DNA from 2 places in the Allobosea sp. LjRoot90 genome. Region 1 is predicted to be linked to the other one. Evidence: predicted binding sites of a transcription regulator. Region 1 holds the regulator's gene; the other holds the start of a gene.
What was found. The regulator PhoB, encoded in region 1, activates phosphate uptake and scavenging genes when phosphate is short. The targets are predictions, from matches to a motif close to TGTCATNNANCTGTCAT.

Region 1 (8,125 bases):
GATAGCGCGTCGCCTCCGTCCCCTGGTCGACGGTCATGGCGAGATGGCCCTTGCCGAGCAGTTCCCCGGTCGAGACCGCTTTCGTATCGATCGCAGCCGCCAGCTGATCGGCGTCGTAGCGGGCCATGGCGCGGTAGCAGTCGGGCGCGTTGAAGTCGACGACCAGCATCGAGACCGGCCCGTCGCTCTTGGTCTGGAGCTGGAAACGACCCTCGCCCTTGAGCGTCGTGCCGAGCATGACTGTCAGCGCCGCAGCCTCGGCGAGAACGCGCGCGACGGGCTCAGGATAGTGATGCCGTTCGAGTATCCGATCGAGCGAGGGGCCGAGCCTGACGACCCGGCCGCGGACATCGAGCTCGGGCACGGCGAAAGGCAGCACCCGATCGTCAGGTGCGCCGGCTGGCGAACCGTCGCCCATCAGGCCGCGACCGCGCCGAAGCACCAGGCGAGGATGCCCTTCTGGGCATGCAGCCGGTTCTCAGCCTCGTCGAAAACAGCCGATTGCGGGCCGTCCATGACCTGATCCGTCACCTCCTCGCCACGCGACGCCGGCAGGCAGTGCATGAAGATCGCGTCCTTTTCGGCGCGGCCGAGCAGGCGCTCGTCGACCTGATAGGGCCGCAGCAGGTTGTGGCGCGTGCCTTCCGCGTCACCCATCGAGACCCAGCAATCGGTGATGACGCAATCGGCGCCCTCGACCGCAGCTTCGGGCCGGCTGGTCAGCTGCAGCTTCGCGCCCTGCTTGCGGGCCCAGTCGAGCAAAGCAGGCGGGGGCGCGAGCTCCTCGGGTGTCGCGATGGCGAGCTCGAAATCGAGTCGGCCGGCGGCATGGACCCAGGAGGTCAGGACATTGTTGGTGTCACCGGTCCAGGCGATGCGCTTGCCCTTGATCGAGCCCTTGCGCTCCTCGAAGGTCATGACGTCGGCCATGACCTGGCAGGGATGCTGGCGCTTGGTCAGACCGTTGATCACCGGCACGGTGGCGTATTTCGCCATCTCGACCACGGCGTCATGGTCGAGCATGCGGATCATGATCGCATCGACATAGCGTGAGAGCACGCGCGCCGTATCGGCGATGGTCTCGCGCTCGCCGAGCTCGATCTCCTGGCCGGTCACCATCATCGGCGAGCCTCCGAGCTCACGGATACCGACATCGAAGGAGACGCGGGTCCGGAGCGAAGGCTGCTCGAAGATCATGGCGATGACCTTGCCCTCGAGCAGACGGTCGCCGGCCGCGTCGGGCGTACGCCGACGGGTCTTGATCTCCTCACCGGCCTTGAGGATGGCGCGGAGCTCCCCGGCGGAAAAATCCGAGAGATCGAGAAAATGACGCACTGGAGTCCCCATGCTCATTCCGCCGCCGGCCGGGCGAGCTCGGCCTCGACCGCGCCCGCCGCCTTGTCGAGCCGCGCCACCGCCTCGGCTACCTCGCTCTCGCCGATGATCAGCGGCGGCAGCAGGCGCACGACATTGTCGCCGGCCGCGACCACGAGCAGGCCGGCGGCCCGCGCCTGGGCGACGAAATCGGTGTTCGGCGTCCTGAGCTTGAGGCCGAGCATCAGACCCTCGCCGCGGATCTCCTCGATCACGTCCGGGTGGTGATCCTTGAGCTGGGCCAGCGACTGGCGCAGGCGCAGCGCCGTCTTCTGGACCTGATCGAGGAAGCCCGGCGCCAGGATGACGTCGAGCACGGCATTGCCGACCGCCATGGCGAGCGGGTTGCCGCCGAAGGTGGTGCCGTGCGTGCCGAGCGTCATGCCGGAAGCCGCCTCTTCAGTCGCGAGGCAGGCGCCCATCGGGAAGCCGCCGCCGATGCCCTTGGCGATCGACATGATGTCAGGGGCGACACCGTAATGCTCATAAGCGAAGAACTTGCCGGTGCGGCCGACACCTGTCTGGATCTCGTCGAAGATCAGCATCAGGCCGTGCTCGTCGCAAAGCTCGCGCAGCTGCTTGAGGACACGCATCGGCACCGAGCGCAGGCCACCCTCGCCCTGGATCGGCTCGATCATCAAGGCTGCCGTCTCCAGCGTAATCGCCGCCTTCAGCGCCTTCTCGTCGTCGAAGGGCACCTGGTCGAAGCCGTCGACCTTGGGGCCGAAACCGTCGATGTATTTCTGCTGGCCGCCGGCGGCGATGGTCGCGAGCGTGCGGCCATGGAAGGCGCCCTCGAAGGTGACGATCCGGTAGCGCTCGGGGTTGCCCTTCGCAGCATGGTACTTGCGCGCCATCTTGATCGCGCACTCGTTCGCCTCGGCGCCCGAATTGGTGAAGAAGACGCGCTCGGCGAAGGTCGCCTCGCAGAGCCGGCGCGCCAGCTTCTCGCCGTCCGGCATCGTGTAGAGGTTCGAGGTGTGCCAGATGCGCTGCGCCTGGCTGGTCAGCGCCTCGACCAGATGCGGATGGGCATGGCCGAGCGAGTTGACGGCGATGCCGGCGCCGAAATCGAGATAGCGCTGGCCGTCGGTGGCAATCGCCCAGGCGCCTTCGCCACGCTCGAGAGCGATCGGGGCGCGGGCATAGGTCGGCAGGAGAACGGAGGAAGCGGCAGAAACGGGAGCGGTGCTCATGGAGCGAAATCCTTGCGGCGAAACAGGGAGGAAACGCGGAACCTCAAGTCGGGAACGGAGATGCGGAGCGCTCTCGGCATGATGCCGGCATGATGCGACCCGCCGGCGACATTATCGTCGCTGGCCGTTCCCGCCGTCTCGTCGCGCGTCAAGCCGCATCGATGGAAAGTCCCGATCGCTCAAAAACATAAGCGCCGCCCGATAGGGGCGGCTGCGTGAAGCGACTATGCAAAACCGTCCCTGCCCTGTCAATCGCAGCTGACCTCTCGGCAGCGTTGCCGAATAGACTCACCGTTTCGCCGTCTGCGGTGATTGGCTGGGGAAAAGCCGGATTACGATTCGGCGACTCTTGTGGCCGAGTCAGGCCATATTGTATGGTCCCTCTCGTCAGATACGACATCTCGTGCGGCGTCTCCAGTATCGTCAGTCCCGGGCGTAACGGCTTCCGTTCAGCAACGGAGGCTGCCGGTATCGGATTCCGCCATGATCTTTCCCTATGCCTCGCCGGCGCGCCGGCGGGGCATGACGAAGACAGGTGCAACTCCATGACCGAAGCCGGAGCCTGGACCGAGGAACGCGTCGAACTGCTGAAGAAGCTCTGGAACGACGGCCTGAGCGCGAGCCAGATCGCAGCGGAGCTCGGCAGCGTCACGCGCAATGCCGTCATCGGCAAGGTGCATCGCCTCGGCCTGTCGGGCCGCGCCAAGAGCCCGGGCTCGGCGACACCGCGCCCGCGCAAGCCGGTGGCCCGCCCGCCGAGCCACCCGGCCGGCCATCACAGTGCTGGCGGCGCCGGCTTGACCCGCGGCAATACCGCGCTCGCCCCGCAGTTCGCGCCGGAGATCGAAGCCGAAGCGCAGGTCGCGCGCGAGCCGGCTCCGTCCGAGGACGTGGTCGTGCCGTTCTCCGAGCGGGTCACCATCATGGAACTGCGCGAATATATGTGCCGCTGGCCGATGGGCGACCCGACCACCCCGGAATTCCGCTTCTGCGGCGGCCGCAGCACGACCGGAATGCCCTATTGCGCCTATCACGCCCGCATCGCCTACCAGCCGGCTGGCGATCGGCGCCGCGATCGCAAGGTGATCCGCGCCTGACGACCGCCGCCGATTAAACGGTTACAGAAGCCGGCCCCTGGGCCGGCTTTTTTCGTCGACGGCCAGGTTCGATGCACGAGGCATCCATGAACATCCCCGGACCTAGCCCGATCGAATACGCCTGCGCCCTGCCGATCAGGGAGGGGCGGCTCCTGCTGGGGCTGAGGTCGCCGCATCGCCGGAACCGCCCATCCTGCTGGGATACGATTGGTGGTCACCTCGAGCCCGGCGAGGCGGCGGAGACGGCGCTTGTCCGCGAGCTTCAGGAGGAGATCGACATCACGCCGACAAGCTTTCGCCATTTCGAGACCATCGAGACGACGGAGACGGACGGCGTCACCCCCGCGCTGTGGCATCTGTTCACTGTGACCGAATGGACCGGCGGCGAACCCGCGATCAGCAATGACGAACATAGCGAGATCGGCTGGTTCACTTTCGGCGAGGCCCAATTGCTGACGCCGCTGGCGTCTGAGGCCTATCGCCCAGCCTTCGCTCGGCTGGCCGCAGCCTTCGGGCCGGGCACGTAATGGCTACGCTCGCGATCTATGCGGGAGCGGCGCTGGCCGAGATCGCCGGCTGCTTCGCCTTCTGGGCCTGGCTGAAACTGGACAAGCCAGTTTGGTGGCTGCTGCCGGGTCTGGTCGCGCTCGCAACCTTCGCCTGGCTGCTGACGCTGGTCGACAGCCCTGCGGCCGGGCGCGCCTTCGCCGCTTATGGCGGTGTTTATATCGTCGCGTCGCTGGCCTGGATGGCGCTCATCGAGAAGGTCGCACCGGATCGCTACGATCTAGCCGGCGCGGCGCTCTGCCTCGCCGGTGCAGCGGTCATCGTCGCAGCGCCGCGCTGACGGAAGCGTCAGGCGCGCGCAAAGGTCTCGTCGAAGGCGTAGCCGGCGCCGCGCACGGTACGCAGCGGATCCTTGGCATTGGCCGGGGTGATCGCCTTGCGCAGGCGCCCGACATGGACGTCGACGGTGCGCTCGTCGATATAGACGTCGCGGCCCCAGACCGCGTCGAGCAGTTGCGCGCGCGAATAGACGCGGCCGGGCGCCTGCATCAGGAATTCGAGCAGGCGGAATTCGGTCGGCCCGAGATGCAGCTCGGCGCCGGCCCTGCGGACGCGCCGCGTCGTGCGGTCGAGCTCGAGATCACCGGCCGCGAGCAGGCCGGCGACATGGCCGGGCTTGGCCCGGCGCAGCAGCGCCTGGATGCGGGCGATCAGCTCGGGCAACGAGAACGGCTTGACGACATAATCGTCGGCGCCGGTGGCGAGGCCGCGCACGCGCTCAGTCTCCTCGCCGCGCGCCGTCAGCATGATGATCGGCACGCGCTCGGTATCGCGCCGCGTGCGCAGGCGCCGGCAGAGCTCGATGCCGGAGAGGCCGGGCAGCATCCAGTCGAGCAGGACGAGGTCCGGCGTGTGATCGCGCAGATGGAGCTCGGCATCGTCGCCGCGCGCCACGCTGTCGACCTCGAAGCCTTCGGCCTCGAGATTATAGCGCAGGAGCAGGGTCAGCGGCTCCTCGTCCTCGACGATCAGGATGCGTGCGGGCATGTCAGCGTCCGTTCAATCCTGGGCCGGTTCAGCCATTGGCCGTTGGCAAGTCGACGAGGATGTTGGTGGTGTCGAGCTTCGGCCGGGTCTCGTCTATGGACTGGCCGGTGACGAGATAATGGATGGTCTCGGCGATGTTGGTGGTGTGGTCGCCGATGCGCTCGACATTCTTGGCACAGAACAGAAGGTGCGTGCAGAAGGTGATGTTGCGCGGGTCCTCCATCATGTAGGTCAGGAGTTCGCGGAACAGCGAGGTGTAGAGCGCGTCGATCTCGTCGTCGCGGCGCCAGACCTCCATCGCCTTCTGCTCGTTGCTGGCGGCATAGGCGTCGAGCACGTCCTTGAGCTGGGCCTGGACCAGGCGGCTCATATGCTCGAGACCGACGACGGCCCGATGCGGCGGCGAGAACTGGCCGGAGATGGCGACGGCGCGCTTGGCGATGTTCTTGGCGAGGTCGCCGACGCGCTCGATATCGGCGGCGATGCGGATCGCCGAGATCAGCTCGCGCAGGTCGTTGGCGAGCGGCTGGCGCCGGGCGATGGTCAGCACCGCCTTCTCCTCGACATCGCGCTGGAGATTGTCGAGGCGCTGGTCGGCGCTGATGATCTTCTGGGCGAGCGCGGTGTCGCGGCGCACCAGCGCCACGGTCGAGTCGCCGAGCATGCGCTCGGACATGCCGCCCATCTCGGCGAGGCTGCGGCGCAGCCCTTCGAGATCGGCGTCGTAGGAGCGGACGATATGGTCGGACATCGGGGCGTATCCTGTGACGGAGGCGAGCGGACTTGCGGACGTCAGCCGAAACGGCCGGTGACGTAGTCCTGCGTCTGCTTCTTATGCGGGTTCATGAAGATGTTGTTGGTGGCGTCGAACTCGATCACCTCACCGAGATACATGAAGGCGGTGTACTGCGAGATGCGGGCCGCCTGCTGCATGTTGTGGGTGACGATGACGATGGTGAAGTCGGCCTTGAGCTGCTCGAGCAGGTCCTCGATCTTGCCGGTCGAGATCGGGTCGAGCGCCGAGGTCGGCTCGTCGAACAGGATCACCTCGGGCTTCTGCGCGATAGTGCGCGCGATGCAGAGGCGCTGCTGCTGGCCGCCCGAGAGGCCCATGCCGGAGCTCTTCAGCTTGTCCTTGACCTCGTCCCAGAGGGCGGCGCGGCGCAGCGCGCCCTCGACGCGGTCGTCGAGCTCCGACTTCGGCGGCTTCTCGTAGAGGCGGATACCGAAGGCGACATTGTCGTAGATCGACATCGGGAACGGCGTCGGCTTCTGGAAGACCATGCCGATGCGCGAGCGCAGCTCGTTCACATCGATGTCGTTGGCGATGACATTGCGGCCGTCGAGCAGGATCTCGCCGGTCGCCTTCTGCTCCGGATAGAGCGAGTAGATCCGGTTGAAGATGCGCAGCAGGGTCGACTTGCCGCAGCCGGAGGGGCCGATCAGCGCCGTGACGTGCCGGTCGCGGAAGTCGAGATTGACGTTCTTCAGCGCCTTGTGCTCACCGTAATAGAAATCCAGGTTCTTGACGGCGATGCGGACGGGAGCGTCGACGTCCAGCGTCTGCGGGCTCAATTCCAGGGTCGAAAGCATCTGCATGGTCCTTCCGATCGGACGCTGATTACTTGCCGCCGCGCACGATGCGCCGGGCGATGATGGAAAGTATGAGGATTGAGACGGTGATGATCAGCGACCCCGCCCAGGCGAGCTGCTGCCAGTTCTCGTAAGGGGCGGAGGCGAACTGGTAGATCGTCACCGGCAGGTTGGAGACGCCGCCGAGCAGGCTCGGCGAGAACCAGAAATTGTTGTTGAGCGCGGTGAAGATCAGCGGCGCGGTCTCGCCGGCGATGCGGGCGAGCGCCAGCAGGATGCCGGTGACCATGCCGGACTTCGCCGCCCGCCAGGTGATCGAGGTGATCACGACCGAGGGCGGAGCACCGAGCGCCGAGCCGGCCTCGCGCAGCGGGCCGGGCACGAGCCGCAGCATGTCCTCGGTGGTGCGCACGATCACCGGGATCGCGATGATGCCGAGCGCGACACCGCCCGCCCAGCCGGAATAGCCGCGGAACGGCTCGACCATGATCACGTAGACGAACAGGCCGATCAGGATCGAGGGCGCCGAGAGCAGGATGTCGTTGATGAAGCGGATCAGCTCGGCGAGCTTCGAGCCCTTGCCATATTCGGCGAGGTAGGTGCCGGCGAGCACGCCGATCGGCGTCGCCACGACGATGCCGAGGAAGGTCAGCACGACCGAGCCGACGATGGCGTTGGCGAGGCCGCCGCCCTCGGAGCCGGGCCCGGGCGTGATCTGGGTGAAGGTCGCGGCGGAGAGCCCGCCAAGGCCCTTCACGACCAGCATGCCGAGGATCCAGAACAGCACGAAGATGGCGAGCAGGGTGAAGGTCGTGGCCGTGACCTTCATCAGCCGGTCGGCGGTGCGGCGCGACTGGCGGACGCGGCCCCAGGTGACTTCGGGCAACGGGCGGACGGTGGAGGGGGTCGTCAGGCTCATGATCCGCTCCCGCTCAGAACGACTTGACGCGCGAGACGAGGATGCGCGCGATGACGAGGACGACGAAGGTGACGAAGAACAGGATGCAGCCGAGCGCGATCAGCGAGTTGAGCTGCAGGCCGAGCGCCTCGTTGAACTCGTTGGCGATACGCGAGGCGATGGTCGAGCCCGGATCCATGATCGAGCCGGAGAGCCGGTTGGCGTTGCCGACGACGAAGGTCACCGCCATGGTCTCGCCGAGCGCACGGCCGAGGCCGAGCATGATCGCACCGATGATCGAAACGCCGGCCTGCGGCACCAGCACATGGCGCACGACCTCCCAGGTCGTCGCGCCGATGCCATAGGCGCTCTCGCGCAGCACCGAGGGGATCTGGTCGAGCATGTCGCGGGTG
Region 2 (4,376 bases), on a different contig from region 1:
GTCCAATGCCGGTCGATCGCGACAGCCGGGTAGGGTTCGTGCCCCTTGAGCAGCATGTCGATGGCGCTGCGCGCTGCCTGCAGGCTCGGATCCTCCAATGAGCGTTCGAGGTAGACCGGGGCATAGCCGGCCGAGAGCAGGAGCGCATTGCGCTCGCGCAGCGGCACTCCGAGATGCTCGGCGAGGAGCAGGACCATGTCCCGACTCGGCGCCGAGCGGCCGCTCTCGATGAAGCTGAGATGCTTCTGCGAGATCTCGGCCTCGAGGGCGAGATCGAGCTGGCTGAGGCGACGCAGCTGGCGCCAGTCGCGGATGAGATGCCCGATCACGGGCTGCTGGTGCTTGTTCATAGGAGGCAAGCTAGCCGCAGCCGGGGCGCCTTCCAATTACCTCCCGCTTAATCGACGGGCCGCTCAGGCTTCGTCAGCATGGCCTCCATCAGCAACGGCCCCGGACGAAACGGCGGCCCAAACCGGAGAACAGCCATGGCCTTCATCCAGTCCTCGCGCTTCCTGCGCAATGCTCTCGCCCTCGATGCCGCCGCCTGCGCTGGCACCGGCCTGCTGCTCAGCGTAGGCACCGGTACGCTCTCCGGCCTCCTCGGCTTCCCCGTCGAGTTCCTGCGCGGCGCCGGTCTCCTGCTCCTGCCTTGTGCCGCGGCACTCGCCTTCCTTGCCAGCCGGGTACGGCTGCCGCGGCTCGCCGTTTATGCCGTGATCGGCGTCAACATCCTCTGGGTCGCCGACAGCGTGCTGATCCTGGTCGCCGGCTGGTTTGCGCCGACCACGCTCGGCATCGCCTTCGTCCTGGCCCAGGCTGCGGCGGTGGCCGTCGTCACCGAGCTCGAAGTGATCGGCCTGAAGAAGTCGGTCACGGAAGCCGCCGGAGCCGAAGCCGCGCTACGCTGACTGCCCGTGCCCATGTTACGCCGCTACGGCTCCCGCCGCAGCGGCGTTTTGCTTTGCGACGGCTTGTCACGAAACTGTCGCCTGTGCTCACTAGCCGGAAGGCCTGCCTCCTCACTGCGGAACAGGACCGTCCAATGCGCAAATCCCTCGTCCTTGCGGCTCTCGCGACGCTCCTCGCTGGCGGCACTGCGCTCGCCGAGCCGAATTTCAACCGCATCGCCACCTTCCAGGTGCCGCTGAACCTGCCGGCCGACCGCGACGCGAAAAAGAAGACGGTCGCGGAGATCATCACCGCCAACGAGGCCGGGACCCTGCTCGCCTATACCGACGCCGAGCAGAAGGCGATCGGCCTCATCGACATCACCACGGCCAATGCCCCCAAGCCTGCCGGCTTCATCCCGGTCGGTGGCGAGCCGACCTCGGTCGTCATCCTGGGCGAGCGCGCCTTCGCTGTCGTCGTCTCGTCCGGTGACAACTTCAAGGAGCCGGCCGGTCACCTCGCTACCATCGACCTCAAGACCAGGCAGGTCGCCGCGACATGCGAGCTCGGCGGCCAGCCGGATTCGATCACGCTGACCAAGGACAAGGGCAAGCTCGCCATCGTCATCGAGAACGAGCGCGACGAGAAGCTCAACAAGGGCGACCTGCCGCAGCTTCCCGCCGGCAACCTCACATTGATCGGCATCAAGGGCGGCGAGGCCGATTGCGCTTCGAAGCAGATCGTCGACCTCACCGGCATCGCCGCCGTCGAGCCGACCGATCCGGAGCCGGAATTCGTCGACGTCAACCAGGACGGCCTCGCCGTCGTGACGCTGCAGGAGAACAACCACCTTGCCGTGGTCGATACGAAGACCGGCAAGCTCGTCGCGCATTTCCCGGCCGGCACCGTCGATCTCAAGAACATCGACAAGACCCGCGACGGCCAGATCAAGCCGACCGAGGAGCTGAAGGGCGTCCCGCGCGAGCCGGATGCGGTGCGCTGGATCGACAATGACCGGTTCGTCACCGCCAATGAGGGCGACTGGAAGGGCGGTTCGCGCGGCTTCACCATTTTCCGCAAGGACGGCACGGTCGAGTTCGATTCCGGCAACATGGTCGATCATGTCGCGATCCGCCTCGGCCACTACCCAGAGCGTCGCTCGGCCGCCAAGGGCAGCGAGCCGGAGGGGATCGAGGTCGGCACTTACGGCGGCGACCGCCTGATCTTCGTCGGGCTCGAGCGCGCCTCGCTCGTGCTCGTCTTCAAGGACGAGGGGGCTGGCCGGCCACCGCGCTTCCTGCAGGCGCTGCCCGCAGGCATAGCGCCGGAAGGCCTGCTCGCCATCCCGCAGCGCAACCTCTTGGTCTCGGCGTCCGAGGCCGATCTCGGCGAGAAGGGCGGACCGCGCTCGGCGGTGACGATCTACGAGCGTAGCGAAGCTCCGATCGCCTATCCGACCATCGTTTCGGCGGATGTCGACGGTGCTCCGCTTGGCTGGGGCGCTCTCTCCGGTCTTGCCGCGCATCCCGAGCTGCCGGGCCGGCTCTTCAGCGTCACCGACAGCGCTTATACGCCCTCGCGCATCCTTGAGATCGACGCGACGAAGAAGCCGGCGACGATCACCGGCTCGCTCGCCGTGACCAAGGACGGCAAGCCTGCCTCCTACGATCTCGAAGCGATCGCGACCCGCCCGGGCGGCGGCTTCTGGCTGGCGTCGGAAGGCGCGCCGGAGCGCAAGGAGAAGCCGACGCAGAACCTGCTGCTACGCGTCTCGGCCAAGGGCGAGGTCGAGGAGGAGATCGCCCTGCCGGAAGAGTTCGCCGCCAAGGCGATCAACCAGGGCTATGAGGGCGTCGCTGTCACCGGCACGGGCCCGGACGAGACGGTCTGGATCGCCGTTCAGCGCGAGTGGAAGGACGACCCCAAGGGCAAGGTCAAGCTGCTGACCTACAAGCCCTCCACCAAGAGCTGGGGCATCCTCTACTACCCACTGACGGCTCCCGCCGCCGGCGCCTGGATGGGCCTGTCGGAGCTGACCTATCTCGGCGACGAGACCTTCGCCGTGATCGAGCGCGACAACCAGTTCGGTGCCAAGGCGGTGAAGACGCTGGCGACCTTCTCGGTCAAGGGCCTGAAGCCGGCGCCGTTCGGCTCCTCCGAGATCCCGACCGTCGAGAAGAAGCTGCTGCGCGACCTGACGCCCGATCTGATGAAGCTCGGCGGCTACGGGCTCGACAAGGTCGAGGGCATGGCGGTCGACAAGGCCGGGGACCTCTTTGTCGTCACCGACAATGACGGCGTCGACGACTCCTCCGGCGAGACCCAGTTCTTCGCCTTCGGCAAGCTGGCGAAGTAAGCCTGCGAAAAGGGCAGGCCCAAGGGTACTATCTGCCGACTGTATCAAACCACTCCGTCATTCCGGACAAGCGGCGAAGCTGCGCAGCTCCGGAATTCATCGCAGGGCGCCGGAGCCCTCTGATGGATTCCGGCGCTCCGCTCCGCCGCTTGTCCGGAATGACGCAGCTTGATCGAAAAGAGCTCCAGCCGATCGCCTTGCGCTCCTGTGTGACGGTCTCGGCCCGAAGCCCAGGCTCGCCAAACGCCTTGCGGTTCGCTGCCCTTGGCGCTTGCACTGCAGACCGCAGCAATCCGGCGGGAACACGTCTTGCTGCCGGCGCTGCGACGTGCGCTACTTCCACAAAAGGGGAGGCGGCGCATGGCCCGTGAGGTTCTGTCACAGGACGGCACGCCGTCTCAGCACGATCACAATGGCTCCACCCCCGCTCTGACTTTCGGGGCTCTGGGCGTCGTCTACGGCGATATCGGTACCAGCCCGCTCTATGCGCTCAAGGAAGCGGCCCGGGCCGCGAGTGCCGGAGGAGCCTTGCAGCCGGAAGCCGTCATCGGCTGCGTCTCGATGATCCTCTGGGCGCTGATCCTGATCATTTCGATCAAGTACTCGATCTTGATCCTGCGCGCCGGCAATCGCGGCGAAGGCGGCATCATGGCGATGCTAGCCCTGCTCAAGGCGCGCCATGCCAAGCCCGGCACAGGGCGCGCCTATGTCCTCGTCATCGGACTCGTCGGTGCCGCTCTGCTCTATGGCGACGGTGCGATCACGCCGGCCATTTCCGTGCTCAGCGCGATCGAGGGTCTCAAGGTCGATGCGCCGATGCTGGCGCCGGCCGTCGTGCCGTTGACCGCCGCGATCCTGATGGGCGTCTTCCTGGTCCAGAGCAAGGGCACCGGCTTCATCGGCCGGCTGTTTGGGCCGATCATGCTGTTCTGGTTCCTGGTGCTCGCGCTGCTCGGCATCCGGGGCATCCTGATGGCGCCGGAGATTCTCGCGGCGATCAACCCGTTCAATGCGCTCTACTTCATCACCCACACCGCCCCGCTCGTCGGCTTCGCCGTGCTGGGTGCCACCTTCCTGGCCGTGACCGGGGGTGAGGCTATGTATGCGGATATGGGCCATTTCGGTCCCAAAC

Region 2: the regulator PhoB is predicted to act here: its motif matches at 973-989, upstream of ACSQ3M_RS09760 (esterase-like activity of phytase family protein).

What each region holds. Positions count from the first base shown of each region.
Region 1 covers NZ_CAXUTF020000006.1:158,940-167,064, forward strand. Annotated here, with positions in the region: gene ACSQ3M_RS21415 (Hsp33 family molecular chaperone) at 1-418, opposite strand, end outside; gene argF (ornithine carbamoyltransferase) at 418-1,347, opposite strand; gene ACSQ3M_RS21425 (aspartate aminotransferase family protein) at 1,350-2,570, opposite strand; gene ACSQ3M_RS21430 (GcrA family cell cycle regulator) at 3,116-3,667, shown strand; gene ACSQ3M_RS21435 (NUDIX hydrolase) at 3,754-4,194, shown strand; gene ACSQ3M_RS21440 (YnfA family protein) at 4,194-4,514, shown strand; gene phoB (phosphate regulon transcriptional regulator PhoB) at 4,523-5,221, opposite strand; gene phoU (phosphate signaling complex protein PhoU) at 5,250-5,972, opposite strand; gene pstB (phosphate ABC transporter ATP-binding protein PstB) at 6,014-6,820, opposite strand; gene pstA (phosphate ABC transporter permease PstA) at 6,843-7,733, opposite strand; gene pstC (phosphate ABC transporter permease subunit PstC) at 7,747-8,125, opposite strand, start outside.
Region 2 covers NZ_CAXUTF020000002.1:639,901-644,276, reverse strand. Annotated here, with positions in the region: gene ACSQ3M_RS09770 (helix-turn-helix domain-containing protein) at 1-350, opposite strand, end outside; gene ACSQ3M_RS09765 (hypothetical protein) at 486-908, shown strand; gene ACSQ3M_RS09760 (esterase-like activity of phytase family protein) at 1,043-3,244, shown strand; gene ACSQ3M_RS09755 (potassium transporter Kup) at 3,674-4,376, shown strand, end outside.